4 regions of the Delftia sp. K82 genome follow, and region 4 is predicted to be linked to each of the others. Evidence: predicted binding sites of a transcription regulator. Region 4 holds the regulator's gene; each other region holds the start of a gene.

What was found. Region 4 encodes FNR, which switches genes on or off when oxygen is low (the NO sensors DNR and NnrR bind a similar motif). Its sites were predicted from a motif close to TTGATNNNNATCAA; they were not measured.
Region 1: the regulator FNR is predicted to act here: its motif matches at 1,708-1,721, upstream of KDK82_RS19155 (type IV pili methyl-accepting chemotaxis transducer N-terminal domain-containing protein).
Region 2: the regulator FNR is predicted to act here: its motif matches at 2,065-2,078, upstream of dsrO (sulfate reduction electron transfer complex DsrMKJOP subunit DsrO).
Region 3: the regulator FNR is predicted to act here: its motif matches at 1,641-1,654, upstream of KDK82_RS25625 (hemerythrin domain-containing protein).

What each region holds. Positions count from the first base shown of each region.
Region 1 is NZ_MYFL01000003.1:495,099-498,633, forward strand. It holds gene KDK82_RS19140 (DUF445 domain-containing protein) at 1-287, opposite strand, end outside; gene KDK82_RS19145 (DUF3297 family protein) at 409-666, shown strand; gene KDK82_RS19150 (ChaN family lipoprotein) at 718-1,593, opposite strand; gene KDK82_RS19155 (type IV pili methyl-accepting chemotaxis transducer N-terminal domain-containing protein) at 1,755-3,535, shown strand, end outside.
Region 2 is NZ_MYFL01000001.1:1,804,375-1,807,909, reverse strand. It holds gene KDK82_RS07820 (TlpA disulfide reductase family protein) at 1-172, shown strand, start outside; gene dsbG (thiol:disulfide interchange protein DsbG) at 169-975, shown strand; gene KDK82_RS07810 (hypothetical protein) at 987-1,388, shown strand; gene KDK82_RS07805 (hypothetical protein) at 1,373-1,837, opposite strand; gene dsrO (sulfate reduction electron transfer complex DsrMKJOP subunit DsrO) at 2,193-3,038, shown strand; gene nrfD (NrfD/PsrC family molybdoenzyme membrane anchor subunit) at 3,055-3,535, shown strand, end outside.
Region 3 is NZ_MYFL01000004.1:481,616-485,150, reverse strand. It holds gene KDK82_RS25635 (dienelactone hydrolase family protein) at 1-199, opposite strand, end outside; gene KDK82_RS25630 (MarC family protein) at 389-1,036, shown strand; gene KDK82_RS25625 (hemerythrin domain-containing protein) at 1,080-1,580, opposite strand; gene KDK82_RS25620 (hypothetical protein) at 1,835-2,422, opposite strand; gene KDK82_RS25615 (CsbD family protein) at 2,567-2,785, opposite strand; gene KDK82_RS25610 (hypothetical protein) at 3,168-3,535, shown strand, end outside.
Region 4 is NZ_MYFL01000001.1:3,320,727-3,324,261, reverse strand. It holds gene ccoG (cytochrome c oxidase accessory protein CcoG) at 1-170, shown strand, start outside; gene KDK82_RS14630 (FixH family protein) at 228-542, shown strand; gene KDK82_RS14625 (hypothetical protein) at 722-1,009, shown strand; gene fnr (fumarate/nitrate reduction transcriptional regulator Fnr) at 1,091-1,810, opposite strand; gene hemN (oxygen-independent coproporphyrinogen III oxidase) at 1,973-3,355, shown strand; gene KDK82_RS14610 (sulfite exporter TauE/SafE family protein) at 3,361-3,535, shown strand, end outside.

The DNA.
Region 1 (3,535 bases), on a different contig from region 4:
ATGCGGTCCTTGTTGCGCGGGATGATGGCCGTATGGCGCCCGACCAGGGGCAGCGGAATGCGCCGGAACAGCGCCGACACCGCAAACCAGTCGGCCAGCGCGCCGACCAGCGAGGCCTCGGTCACGGCCTTGATGCAGGCCAGCCACAGAGGCACCTGCTGCCAGTGCCCCGCCGCCACGGACGAGGCCACGAAGCCCAGCGCCACGAACAGCAGCAGCGCCAGCGGCAGGCGCTTGGCCGACTTCAGTGTTTGACGTTGCTCTGGCGACAGCATGGAGCGCAGCATACGACGCCCGTCCGCCATCCGCATGACGATGCCTGCCGCCAAAGCCTGTCAGCCAGCGCCTGCCTGCGAATTGCGCGGACAATACCGGCTTTCTTCAGAACCCTCTTGCGAGAACAAGACCATGACCGACGCCAACGCACCCGCCGATCGCCCCGCACTGCCCGACCATCTGTCCATCGACCCGCGCAGCCCGCACCATGTGGCCGCCGTGTTCGAGCACGACATCGGCATCCGCTTCAACGGCAACGAGCGCTTCGATGTGGAGGAATACTGCGTGAGTGAGGGATGGATCAAGGTGCCTGCCGGCAAGACGGTGGACCGCAAGGGAAAGCCCCTGCTGATCAAGCTCAAGGGCGCCGTGGAAGCTTTCTACCGCTGATTTCCGGCCGGTCGCAAGGCCGGCCGCAACCTCTTCAAGAATCAGCGGGCTTCAGCCCGCATCGGCCCGCGGCGCCGGCGGATTCCTGAACTTCTCCCGCAGCTCGGCGCAGTGGTCCTTGGCGGGCAGGGCATCCGTCTTCTGCAGCCAATCCACATCCGAGGCCTGCGCCACCGATGTCTCCCCCGCCTGCGCCACGGCCACCTTGGCGCCTGCGGCCTCGGGCAGCCAGGTGGGAATGCCCACGCCGCGCAGCACGTGGCCGCGCCCGGCCACCAGCAGCACGGTCTTGCCGGGCTTGACTGCGGCCCTGGCCACCTCGGCCATGCTGGCATCGCGGGCCAGCTGGATGCGGGCCATGGGCGCCAGCTGGGTGTCGGGCAGCAGGCCGCAGTGGCCTTCGCGGATGGCGTCGAGCTGGCGCTGCCAGCCCTCGGGCGGCAGGTGGGTGTCCAGGTTTTCGTTGCGCATGGCCTGCTTCATGTCGGCGCGCGGCAGGTTGCCCCCCAGCACGGGCACGCCCGCGCGCACGGCGGCCATGACCACGCCGCGGTAGCGCGGCCAGGGCCAGGCCGCGTCCTGCCATTGCAGGGCCTGCTGCACCGCGTCCTCGGAGGCATCGCGTGCCAGGCTGGCCGTGGAGCCCGTGCGCGGCGCCATCTCGATCACCAGCGCGGCCAGGCGCTCCTGTTTTGCCAACTGCTCCACCGTGGCCTGCTGCCAGGCCTGGTGGGCGACCGCATCGTGCTGCTCGCCCAGCAGCACGATGGGCGCGTCGGACCAGCGCTGCAACTGCTGCGTCCAGTCCCGCGCCGGGGCGGAGGAGCTGGCGCAGCCGGCAAGGGCTGCCGCCAGCAATGCGGCCGCAGCCAGGCCGGCAAGGCGCGGGGTGCGGATGAAGGGGCGGGGGATGGAGCGGACTTGCATGGCCCCATGCTAAACACTGGCCTCGCCCGGGGACGCCATAGGCCCTGTGGGCGTTGGGGGCAGTTGAAAGGATCCTAGGAATCGGGGCGGGAGCACGGCGCAAACGGGCGGCGCTTGATTCAGGTCAAGACGCGCAAATGTGCGGTGGCTACAGTGCAACCATGCATGGCAAGCCCTCGCTTTCGACCAAGCTGCTGCTCATGGGCGCAGCCTGCCTGCTCGCGGCCGTGGCATCGATCGGTTTCACGCTGTGGGTGGCCTGGCAGCTGGAAGGCGGTGCGGCGGCGGTGAACGAGGCCGGGCGGCTGCGCATGAGCATGGTGCGCATGGCCATGGCGCGCCAGAACGAGGCGCCAGCGCAGTGGCAGGAGCGCGCACGACAGTTCGACGCCAGCCTGGACCTGCTGCGCAGCGGCGACATGTCGCGGCCGCTGTTCGTGCCCTGGAGCGATGCGGTCAGCGCGCGCTACGAGCGCATACGCGGCGACTGGAGTGCGCTGCGCACGCAGTGGCAGGCCGAGGACCATGTCGATGCGCAGGCCATCATGGGCAGCGCCGACGCCTTCGTGCGCGAGGTGGACGGCTTTGTCGAGGCCATCGAGGACCGGCTCTCGCGCTGGACGGCCATCCTGCACCTGTTTCAGATGTGTCTGATGGCGCTGGCCATCATCGCGGCCGTGAGTTTCATGGCCACGAGCTACTGGCTGGTGCTGCATCCCGTGGGCCAGCTGCGCTCGGCGCTGGAGCGCATGCGCCGCGGACACCTGGACACGCGCATGAGCGTGGAGGTGGATGACGAGTTCGGCCAGCTGGCGGCCGGCTTCAACCTCATGGCCCAGTCGCTGCAAAGCTCGCACGCCGAGCTGGAAGACAAGGTGCGCGAGAAGACCGCCAGCCTCAACGTGCAGCACCAGCAGCTGCAGGCGCTGTACGCGGTCAGCGTGCAGGCGTCGGAGGCCGCCAGCCTGCAGTCCCTGGCCGAAGGCTTTGTGCGCCAGGTCCGCCTGGCGGCCCAGGCCGATGCGGCCACGGTGCGCTGGTCCGACGAGGCCAACGAGCGCTACGTGCTGCTGGCCGGCGACGGCCTGCCCCAGTCCATGTCGGTGCAGGAGCACTGCCTGCACACGGGCGCCTGCCTGTGCGGCCAGCCGCGCGAGCAGGCGCGGCTGCGCGTGATCCCCATCACGCCGGCCAGCGACCTGCAACTGCCCCACTGCCGCGAGGCCGGCTTCGAGACCGTGGTCAGCATCCCCGTGCAACTGCAGCAGCGCCTGCTGGGCGAGGTCAACCTGTTCTTTCGCTCCACCGTGGTGCTCACGGACGACATGCGCGACCTGCTGTCCGCCATGGCGCGCCACCTGGCCAGCGCCATGGAAAGCCTGCGCGCCACGGCGCTGGAGCGCGAGGCCGCCGTGGCCGAGGAGCGCGGCCTGATCGCGCGCGAGCTGCATGACTCCATTGCCCAGTCGCTGGCCTTTCTCAAGATACAGACCCAGTTGCTGCGCGACGCCGTGGCCAAGGGCCGCGACGAGGCGCGCGACCGCAGCCTGGGCGAGCTGGAAGTGGGCGTGCGCGAATGCTATGCCGACGTGCGCGAGCTGCTGGTGCATTTCCGCACGCGCACCAGCGCCGAGGACATCGAGGCCGCGCTGCGCGCCACGCTGTCCAAGTTCGAGCACCAGACGGGCATCGCCACCTCGCTGAGCATGACGGGCCAGGGCCTGCCGCTGGCGCCCGACGTGCAGATCCAGGTGCTGCACATGGTGCAGGAGGCGCTGTCCAACGTGCGCAAGCACGCGGGTGCCAGGCATGTGGAGCTGCGCGTGGGGCGCCACCCCTGGCGCTTCGAAGTCTGCGACGACGGCTGCGGCTTCGTCCCCGCCGACGTTGCGCCGGACTCGCTGCATGTGGGCCTGGGCATCATGCGCGAGCGTGCCCTGCT
Region 2 (3,535 bases), 1.5 Mb from region 4:
GCTGCCGCTGGCCCAGGTGCTGTTCGACCCGCAGCAGCAGGCCGGCCGGCACTGGCGCCAGCGGGGCCTGCCTTCCACCTATTTCTATGGCGCCGACGGCCGGCTGTGCGGCATGCGCATGGGCGAGCTGTCGCGCGCCAGCCTGGCCCAGCATCTGAAGGAATGTTCATGAGCGCTTCCCCCCTGTTCCCCCTGCCTGCACTGGCAGGAGCCCTGGCCCTGTCGGCAGCCTTGGCCCTGCCGGCCGCGGCGTCCGAGCTGCCATCGGAGGAGTTTCTGGCCCAGCAGGGACTGACCCTGGTGGGACCGCTGCCGGCCGTGGGCGGACTCAAGGCCTGGGCCGCCTACCGCGACCGCCAGCCCGTGCCCATCTACCGCATGCCCGACGGCAAGCACTGGGTGCTGGGCACGGTGATCGACGCCCAGGGCCGCGACGTGAACGCCCAGGCCCTGCAGGCCGCCGTGCAAAAGCCAATGGGCGAGCAGCTGTGGGGCGATGTGCAGCGCGCCCAGTCCATACCGGATGGCCGCGCCGACGCGCCGCGCACGGTCTATGTGTTCACCGACCCCAACTGCCCCTATTGCAACCAGCTGTGGAACGATGCCCGGCCCTGGGTGGAGAGTGGCCAGGTGCAGTTGCGCCACATTCTGGTGGGCATCCTCAAGCCCAGCAGCGAGGGCAAGGCCGCCGCCTTGCTGACCGCGCGCCAGCCCGAGCAGGCCCTGGCCGAGCACGCACGCGCCTATGCCAGGGCCGGCCGCGCCAGCGCAGAGGGCGCGGGCGCCACGCCGCTGGCCCCGGTGCCGCAGGCCACGCGGCAGGTGCTGGCCAACCATGCCTCGCTGATGTCCACCTGGGGACTGCGTGCCACGCCGGCCCTGGTCTGGAAGGATGACAAGGGAGTGGTGCAGGTACGCACCGGCCTGCCGCCGGGCCTGCTGGAAGAGGTCATGGGGCCGCGTGGCAGGAAATGACGAGGACGACCATGAGCACAAGCCGTTCTCCCGCCGCTTCCACCTCCTCCAGCGACTGGAGTGACCTGTTCCCCGCCCGGCCGGATGCGCCGCCGCTGCGCATCGTGCTGCATGCGCCCACGCCCGGCGCCCTGGCCCGTGCACGCAGCAATCTGGCCAACCTGCGCCAGGACCGGCCCGGTGCCGAGGTCCGCATCGTCATCAACGGCCCGGCCGTCGAGGCGCTGCTGGACGCCGCGCCGGGCACGCCGCAGCATCTGGATGCGGACGCCCTGGCTCATGCGCTGGTCTGCCCGAACACGCTCAGGAAGCTGGGCCGCGAGGCGCCTGCCGGCATGCGCGTGCTGCCGCAGGGCGGCATCGAGTCACTGGCCCTGCTGCAGCAGTCGGCCTGGTGCTACGTGCGCTGCTGAGCGGCCTGCGCCAGCGAGGCCAGGCAGCGCGCCTGCCATTGGTATTCAGGCTCGAACGATTCGCGGTCCGTGACGGCGCCGTGGCCGCCCTCGCCATAGACCATGGCGTAGGCCGCATAGTCGGCCGCCTGCAGCGCCCGGCCCGCCAGCCCATGGGCCGTGGCATAGGTGGCGGACACGGCGGCATGGCCGCAGCCGTCGAGGGAGCGTGATCCCTGGTGGTGGTTGGCCAGGCTGGCAGCCTCGCGGGCCAGGCGGTCCAGCTCCTGCCTGTCGATCTGGCCGTCCAGGTAGCGGCGAAGGCCTTGTGCGCAGCGGATGACGTCCGGGTCTTCCAGCAGGTGCGCGATGCGGTCCACGCAGGCCTGTGTGAATTGCAGCCTCAGGTGCTCGCCGGCTTCGGCGGCAAGGTCCAGTTCCGAAGCAAGGCTGTTCAGGGCATGGTTCATGGAGAACTCCTTGGCAGTGGCGACACAAGCAGCGTAGACCGGGGCCGCGCACGGAAACAAGAGGGTGATTTCCGATACGCGCCCTGCATTCCCGAGGAATGCAGTCACCCTGTTAACCCCGTCTTAATCCCTGCGCCACACGCTATGGACTGCCTTGGGCGCCTGTCCATGGCAGGCAGTCGGTGGCGCTTTGCAGGCACTCGGCAGCCACTTGGAAAGCCCATTGCTTGACTCACATCAAGCCACCAAGGCCCTGAATTTCATATATTAAATTCAATATAAAAAGCATATTTTTAATGCTTTATTGAGTTTGAGCGACCACGATCCGTGGCCGCAGGACGATGAAAGACAGGCCATGCCAAAAACATCCCGCGCCGGCAGCGGCTGCAACGACTGCAGCTGCAAGCCCTCCTCCCAGGACATCCCCGCCCCTACCCTCTCCCATGCGCAGCCCGCCGCCGGCAAGCGCGGCTTCCTGCAGGACCTGCTGGCCGCTGCCATGGCGGCCGTGGCCCTGCCCGTGGCGGCGGCCGCGCCCGACACCCCCGGTTTTCAACCGCCGCGCCGTCCCGGCGAGGCCGGCAGGCGCTACGGCATGCTGGTGGACCTGCGCCGCTGCATAGGCTGCCAGGCCTGCACGGTGAGCTGCTCCATGGAGAACCTGCCACCGCTGGGCCAGTTCCGCACCACGGTGCTGCAGTACGAGGTGCAGCACGCGGGCAACGAGGACCTGCCGCCGGCCATGCTCAACCTGCCGCGCCTGTGCAACCACTGCGACAACCCGCCCTGCGTGCCGGTCTGCCCGGTGCAGGCCACATTCCAGCGCAGCGACGGCATCGTGCTGGTGGACAACGAGCGCTGCGTGGGCTGCGGCTACTGCGTGCAGGCCTGCCCCTATGACGCACGCTTCATCAACCACGAGACGCAGACCGCCGACAAGTGCACCTTCTGCGAGCACCGCCTGGAAGCCGGACTGCTGCCGGCCTGCGTGGAAAGCTGCGTGGGCGGCGCCCGCGTGATCGGCGACCTCAACGACGAGGGCAGCGAGATCCGCCAGCGCATGCGCGAGCACGCCAAGGACCTCAAGGTGCTCAAGCCCGCCATGGGCACGGACCCGCATGTGTACTACCTGGGATTGCCCGACGCCTTCGTCGACGGCGTGGACGGGCAGGCCAGCGTGCGGCTGGTCACTTCCCACTGAACGCAAGGAGCACCCCATGCACATCGTCGAACTCCTGACCCCCGCCTACGAATCGGCCTGGCTGCCCTGGGCCGTGCAGTACTTCTTCCTGGCCGGCATTGCCACGGGCGCCGCCCTGCTGGCCGCCGCCTGCGCCTGGGCGCCGCGCGCCAGCGCCATGGCGCGCCTGCTGCCGGCCGCCGTGCTGGTGCTGGCCGTGAGCGCCATCGCCGCGCCCGTGTCGTTGCTGGCCGACCTGCACCAGCCTGCGCGCTTCTGGCATTTCTATGCGCACTTCACGCCGTGGTCGTGGATGTCGGTGGGCGCCCTGCTGCTGCCGGTCTTCGTGGGACTGGCGCTGGCCTTCGTGCTGGCCTGGTGGCTGGGCCGGCCGCAGTGGCTGCGCTGGCTGGCGCCGCTGCTGGCCGTGTCTGCGCTGACCATCACCGCCTATACCGGCGCCGAGCTGATGGCCGTGCGCTCGCGCCCGCTGTGGAACACGCTGTGGGTGCCGCTGA
Region 3 (3,535 bases), on a different contig from region 4:
CGACACGCGTGAACAGCGACGGCGCCACGGCCACATAGCCGCGGGCAGCCAGGCGGTCGGCCACGGCGCGGATATGGGCGTTGACGCCGAAGATCTCCTGCAGCACCACGACGGCGCCGCGCGCGGGCACATCGGGCCGCGCCACCCAGGCCGGCGAAGCCGTGCCATCCAACGAAGTCAACTGCACAAAACTGCCCATGTCCGCGTTCCTTTCTGTCTGAGAACCTGTTGTGATTTCCCGGTGGGCGGACGCGCCCCGCAATGCTGTAATGGCGGCGGGCCGGCCCGTGCGGCAATTCTTTCACAGGAGACATTCGATGGAACGAAAAGTCGTGCGTACCGGCAAGCGCCGGGCACAGGTGGGCGGCGGCAACCTACAGGGAATGCGATGGACCTCAAACCGCTGATCACGCTGGTGGCCATCATCAACCCGCTGGCCATCGTCCCCTTCTTCATCCACTACACCGAGGGATTCAGCGCCCAGCAGCGCCAGCAGACCATTCGCACGGCGGCGCTGGCCTCGTTCTGCGTGATCGCGGCCTGCGCCATCATCGGGCTGCAGGTGCTGGACTTCTTCAACATCTCGCTGCAGAGCTTTCAGGTGGGCGGTGGCCTGCTGCTGCTGATCAGCGCCATGAACATGCTCAACGCCCGCCCGGCCGAGGAACGGCCCAACGCGCCCACGCTGGTCGCTGGCGCGGAAAAGGCTGCCATGGGCAACAGCATTGCCGTGGTGCCGCTGACGATTCCGCTGCTGACGGGGCCGGCCTCCATGTCCACCGTGGTGATCTACGCCGACCAGGCACGCACCATCTGGCAGCACCTGGCCCTGGTGGGCTATGGCGTGGTGGTGGCGCTGGTGGTGATGGTCTGTTTTTCACTGGCCGACCCGATCGCCCGCGTGCTGGGCAAGACCGGCATCAACGTGATGACGCGGCTCATGGGCCTGATCCTCGCGGCCCTAGCCGTGGAGGTGATGGCGGGCGGGCTGGTGAAGATCTTCCCCATCCTGGCATCGCCCGCGATCGTGCCCTGAGCGGGCTGGCTGACTGGTGGCCTTGCTGCCGGTTCAGATCGGTTCAGGCCGGCACGGCCCGCGCGCGGTCGGCGCTTCCGTCGCAGGCACCGCCGCAGCCCGTGATGGGCTGCTCGGGCAAGGCCTCAGGGTGCGCCAGGGAGCCCGTGGCGGGATCGAAGCCCGCACTGCGCAGATGCAGGGCCAGCGCCGCATCCATGGTCTGCGCATGGTGCACGAACCACGCCGCCAGCTCGCCCGCCATGCTGCGGATCACGGCCAGATCACCGGCCGCCGCCTTGGCCGCCCCCTCGCGCATCACCTGCAGCACCACCTTGTGCTGCAGGCTGTGGCAGTTGGTACTGGTGAAGCGCGTGGACTGCATCCAGCGGTCTTCCTGGTCGAAATGCACCTGCGTATGCGCGATCAGCTCATCCCAGCGCGCGCACAGCTGCGCATCATCGGCCGCCTCCACCTCGGCCAGTAGCAGGACGAACTCCTGATGCACCTCGTCCATGGCCGGCAACTCCAATGCCAGCGCTCCGCTCCATTCCAGCACGGCCATATGCTTCTCCTGCCTTCATCGTGAAAGCCTGCAGCTTAGGAACAGCACCGCCCAACCCGTTTGACCCACATCAGCCAACCCGAAAACAGCAAAGCCCCGCGAACGGGGCTTGGTCAAGGCGGATAAAACTGGCGCGGCCAAAAGGCCAGGGGCACCGAGCAAGAGCCGCCTCGCGGCGAAGGTGCCGTCCCCCTCCCTTGCGAAGCAAGTAGAGAGGGGGAAGGCGCGCAGCGCCTCAGGGGGTGCCTACCAGCTTACTGTCCATATTTCCGCTTGGCATCAGCCACGCAGGTGTCCTTGGCAGCGCCGCTCATGGTGTCGCAACGGGCCTTGGCAGCCTTGTAGTCGGCTTCGCGGGTTTCCTCTGCAGCGTCCTTGCGGGTTTCGGCCACGTTGGCAGCCTTGGCTGCGGAGTTGGCAGCAGGCTCGGCCTGGGCCTTGTTCACCTTGGCGGCTTCCACGGCGTGCACGTGGGCGGCCTTGGCATCCTTCACGCAGACGTCCTTGGCGTCGCCCTTGAGGTCATCGCACTTTTCCTTGGCGATGTCGTAGTCCGCATCAGCCTTGGCCTTGAGTGCCTTTTCGCTGTTCTTGGGCGAAGGATTGCGGCGCGATTCCAGTTCGGCCTTGGCCACGTTTTCCTGGCCCTTGGCCTGCTTCTCGCAGACGTCCTTGGCGTTGTCCTTGAGCGGCTTGCACTGTTCCTTGGCAGCCTTGTAGTCGGCCTCGATCTGGTTCTTGGCGGCCGTGTGCTCCGCATTGGTCATGGCCATGGCGCCGGAGGCCATCAGGCCCAGGGCGACGGCGGACAGCATGTGGCGAAAGCGTTGCGGTGTTTGCATGATGGAACTCCTTGTATTTGTACTGAAGCGGCCCTTGGTGCCTGCGGCGGCGGGCCATTGGTGCGTGCCCTCAGGCACGCCGGCTGTCGGGGAGCGGATGGTGGCGCCGGCCAGGGCGTCCAGCCCATCCGCAGTCCACCCTCGTCAGTCTTCGAAGCGGAAGTCGGGGTTGCGCTTTTGCCAGTCGGTCAGCTGCTTTTCGGCAGCGTCGCGGGCCAGGCCCTGGCGCTCCTGCAGCTTGCCCAGGAATTGCTCGCGCTTGCCGGCGATCACATCCAGATCGTCATCGGTGAGCTTGCCCCATTGCTCACGGATCTTGCCGGTGAATTGCTTCCAGTTGCCCTTGATGCGGTCTTCATTCATGGCTTGGTCCTTTCAGTGATGTTGAAGTAGCGCTGTGCAATCAGGCCTTGTTTTTTCAAAGCCGCGATCTGCATCAGCGACGGTTCCACTGTAAAAAACCTGGGGGCTGCGCGTCGTAGTCTGGACCTAGTGTTGACGGTCGTCCCAGGGGCAGCCGAGACGGTGGGATCGGGACTACAGCCCCTGACGGACGCGCGGGAAGCGCTGGGTCAGGCGCCCGCCCAGGCGCCTCTGTGGTCCACCCCGCATATCGGCGCGTACGGCTCGCTGGGGTCCTTGCGCAAAAGGAAAGTGCAGAGAAATTCACCGCCCAGATAGACGGTATGAGGCAAGCAGCCAAAGATGGTGCAAGGTCTAATTTTTCTCCAGAGAGGGAAAATTATTGACTGCGTGGATTGAAGATGATTTGCGCAAGCAGCTGTTTGCAGCAGCGCCCGCAGATGGCATCTGGATTGGAGACTTGGCTGAGATTGATTCAGACCGGGAGATCATCCCTGTGCGATTCGCAGGGCTGGACTTCTGGTTTCTGTTCCTTTCGCCCCATGCGGAGACTGGCAACGATCCCGAGCTCCTGCTCACGATGCTGGACAACCTGGACGCAAAGGACTTCGCTCCTGCAGAGTTCTCTCGGCTGGTCAAGTTTTGCCGCGCCGACGCAGAAGCGGACCACTTCAAACCTGATGGCTGGTGTCTGCCGGAAGCGTTCCAGATCTTCCAGTTCGTGCAAACGCTTTGCAGCGTGATGGTGTT
Region 4 (3,535 bases):
AGCAGGAAGTCGAGGTCGGCCCGGCCGAGACGCGCGGCATTGCGGCGCGCCTGCAGATTCCCTACGGTTCGGCCGAGCCGGGCTCGCACACCGTATTCTTCGATATCGATGCCGTGCATTCAGGCGCGGGACGCGCGTCCGAAAAGGCCGTCTTCCTGGTGCCCCGGTGATGTTCCTGGCAGGCGCGGCACGGTCCGCGCCTGCCGCCTGAAAGAAAGAGTTTTCCCATGTCTTCCAGTCCCGCAGTTTCCGCGCCCGCGCAGGCTCCCTCGCACCCCGACGCCGGCAAGCCCTGGTGGAAGTTCGGCCATGTCTGGCTGGTGGTGGCCGGCCCGGCGGCCGTGGTGGTCGCTGCCGTGATCACGGCCATCATCGCCATCAATGGCGCCGATCCCGTGATCGACCCCGACTACTACCGCAACGGCATCACGATCAACGAGCGTGCCGATGGCGTGCGCGAAGTGCCCAAGAGCATGGCGCCCGCCGTCACCGGCCGCAACCATGCGGCCACGCCCGCGCACGATCACCCCACGGACCGCTGATCGCCGTGCACCCCTGCAAGAGGCCGCAGTCGCGGCCTTTTTGCATGGCGGATCGCATCTCCGGCATGCGCGACGGGTGAGGGTTTCCTACAGGCGTGCAGGGCGCTGCGGGGCTTGGCGCCATGCGTTGGCGCGGCGCACAATGAAGGCGACCCCTCGACAGCACAAGGAGATCGCTGATGTTGGCCCAACGCTGGATGTGGATTGCCTGGCCTGCCTTTCTGGCAGCCGCCGTGATGGAGATGCTGGTTTTTGCCTTTGTGGACCCGCTGGAGCTGCATTGGCTCGGCGACCTGGGCTGGTCGCGCCAGGGCATCTACACGCTGGCCTTCTTCGCCTTCTGGGGCGTGACCATGCTCTCCAGCCTGATGACCACCATGCTGGGCCGCTCGGCCCGCGATCTCAATGACGGCGTGGTCTCCGAGCCCGACCCGGACCTGGCCATGCAGGGGCTGGGGCGGGACTGAGCGAGAGCCCGCCGCAATGAACAAGGCCCGCTGTCGCGGGCCTTGTTCATTGGCGGATGAATGCTTGCCGCCCTTGCAGCCTCACTGGCACTGCTGGCTGTTGACGATGCGCTTGAGCGCCTCCGTGTCCAGGATGCGCAGATGGCGCTGGCGCACCTCGATGATGTTGTCGTCCGCGAACTTGGAGAAGGTGCGGCTCACCGTCTCCAGCTTCAGGCCCAGGTAGCTGCCGATTTCCTCGCGCGTCATGCGCAGCACCAGTTCGGACTTGGAAAAGCCCCGCGCATGCAGGCGCTGCACCAGGTTGAGCACGAAGGCGGCCAGGCGCTCTTCGGCGCGCATGCTGCCCAGCAGCAGCATCACGCCGTGCTCGCGCACGATCTCGCGGCTCATGACCTTGTGCACATGGTTTTGCAGGGCCGTGACCTCGCGCGACAGGTCTTCCAGCTTGTCGAAGGGCATGACGCAGACTTCGGCGTCTTCCAGCGCGACGGCATCGCAGGTGTGGTGGTCGTTGACGATGCCGTCCAGGCCAATGATCTCGCCGGCCATCTGAAAGCCTGTGACCTGGTCGCGTCCGTCCTCGGTGGCCACGCAGGTCTTGAAGAAGCCGGTGCGGATGGCGTACAGCGAGGTGAATGTCTCGCCATTGCGAAACAGCAGGCCTCCGCGCTTGACCTTGCGGCGCGTGGCCACGATGTCGTCGATGCGCTGCATCTGCTCGGCATCCAGGCCCATGGGCATGCACAGTTCGCGCAGGTTGCAGTTGGAGCAGGAGGCTTTGATGGTCTGAAGGTTCATGGAGTGATAAACATCAGCGGCACACAGCGTGCCGGCGGTGACCTCGTGGATTGCGATGAGTTGGATCAAATTGTCGCAGCAGTCCCTCAAACAACTCTTGATATGAGTCAAGGACATGACCGATGTGCTGCGGCACAGTCGAGGTATTAGAGGAAAAAACCCATGACCGCTGTCACCCCAGAGCTGCTGCGTCGCTTTGACGTACCGGGGCCCCGATACACCTCGTTCCCTACCGCCGACCGCTTTGTCGAGGCCTTTGGTGCAGAGGACTATATCCTGGCGCTGCAACAACGCAAATCGAGTACCGCAGCGCGTGCCATGCCTTTGTCGCTGTATGTGCACGTGCCCTTTTGCGAGTCGCTTTGCTACTACTGCGCCTGCAACAAGATCGTGACGCGCCACCACGATCGCGCCGCCGTCTACCTGGACTACCTGGCGCGCGAGATGGCCTTGCACACGGCCCATTGCGGCAAGGGCCAGACCGTCAGCCAACTGCACCTGGGCGGCGGCACGCCCACCTTCTTCTCCGACGATGAGCTGCGCACGCTGATGGGCCTGTTGCGCGAGCATTTCAAGCTGGAGCCGGGTGGCGAATACTCCATCGAGGTCGATCCGCGCACCGTCAGCGTTGAGCGCCTGGCCGTGCTCAAGGAGCTGGGCTTCAACCGCCTGAGCTTCGGCGTGCAGGACTTCGACGAGCAGGTGCAGATCGCGGTGCACCGCGTGCAGCCGGCCGAGCAGGTGTTCGAGCTGGTGGCGGCCGCGCGGCAGCTGGGCTTTGCCTCCATCAACGTGGACCTGATCTACGGCCTGCCCAAGCAGACGCCCGAATCCTTCGAGCGCACGCTGGCCCAGGTCAACGCGCTGCGGCCCGACCGCATCGCGCTCTATGCCTATGCCCACCTGCCCGAGCGCTTCAAGCCGCAGCGGCGCATTGCGGCCGAGGATCTGCCCCAGGGGGCCGACAAGCTGGCCATGCTGTCGCGTTCCATCGCCGCGTTCATGGACGGTGGCTATGTCTACGTGGGCATGGACCACTTCGCCCTGCCCGAGGACTCGCTGGCCGTGGCCAAGCGCCAGGGCCGGCTGCACCGCAACTTCCAGGGCTACAGCACCCAGCCCGACTGCGACCTGATTGCGCTGGGCGTGTCGGCCATCGGCAAGGTGGGCGCCAGCTACAGCCAGAACGCCAAGACGCTGGAGGAGTACTACGACGCCATCGACGCCAGCCACCTGCCCGTGGTGCGGGGCCTGGCGCTGTCGCGCGACGACCTGGTGCGCCGCGCCGTCATCATGGCCATCATGTGCCAGGGCGCCGTGCTGTTCGAGCCCATGGAGCAGGCCTGGCTGCTGGGCTTCCGCGAGTACTTCGCGCCCGAGATGGCGGCCCTGGAGGACCTGCAGGCCAAGGGCCTGGTGCAGATCAGCGACGAGGGATTCCAGGTCACGCCCATGGGCTGGTACTTCGTGCGCGGCGTGGCCATGCTGTTTGACCGATATCTGCAGGCGGACAAGAACCGGGCGCGGTTTTCGAGGATCATCTAGGCCCCATGCTCTTGTCGCTGCTCTGGACCGCTTTGATCATGGGGCTCGTCGGCGGGCCCCATTGCCTTGCCATGTGCGCTGCGCCCTGCGGCGTGGTCACGGGCGGGGCGGGGCAGGGCGGTGGCTCGCAGGTGGTGGCCGTGCATGGATTGCAAAGCCGGCTGTGGCTGCGCACGGCGC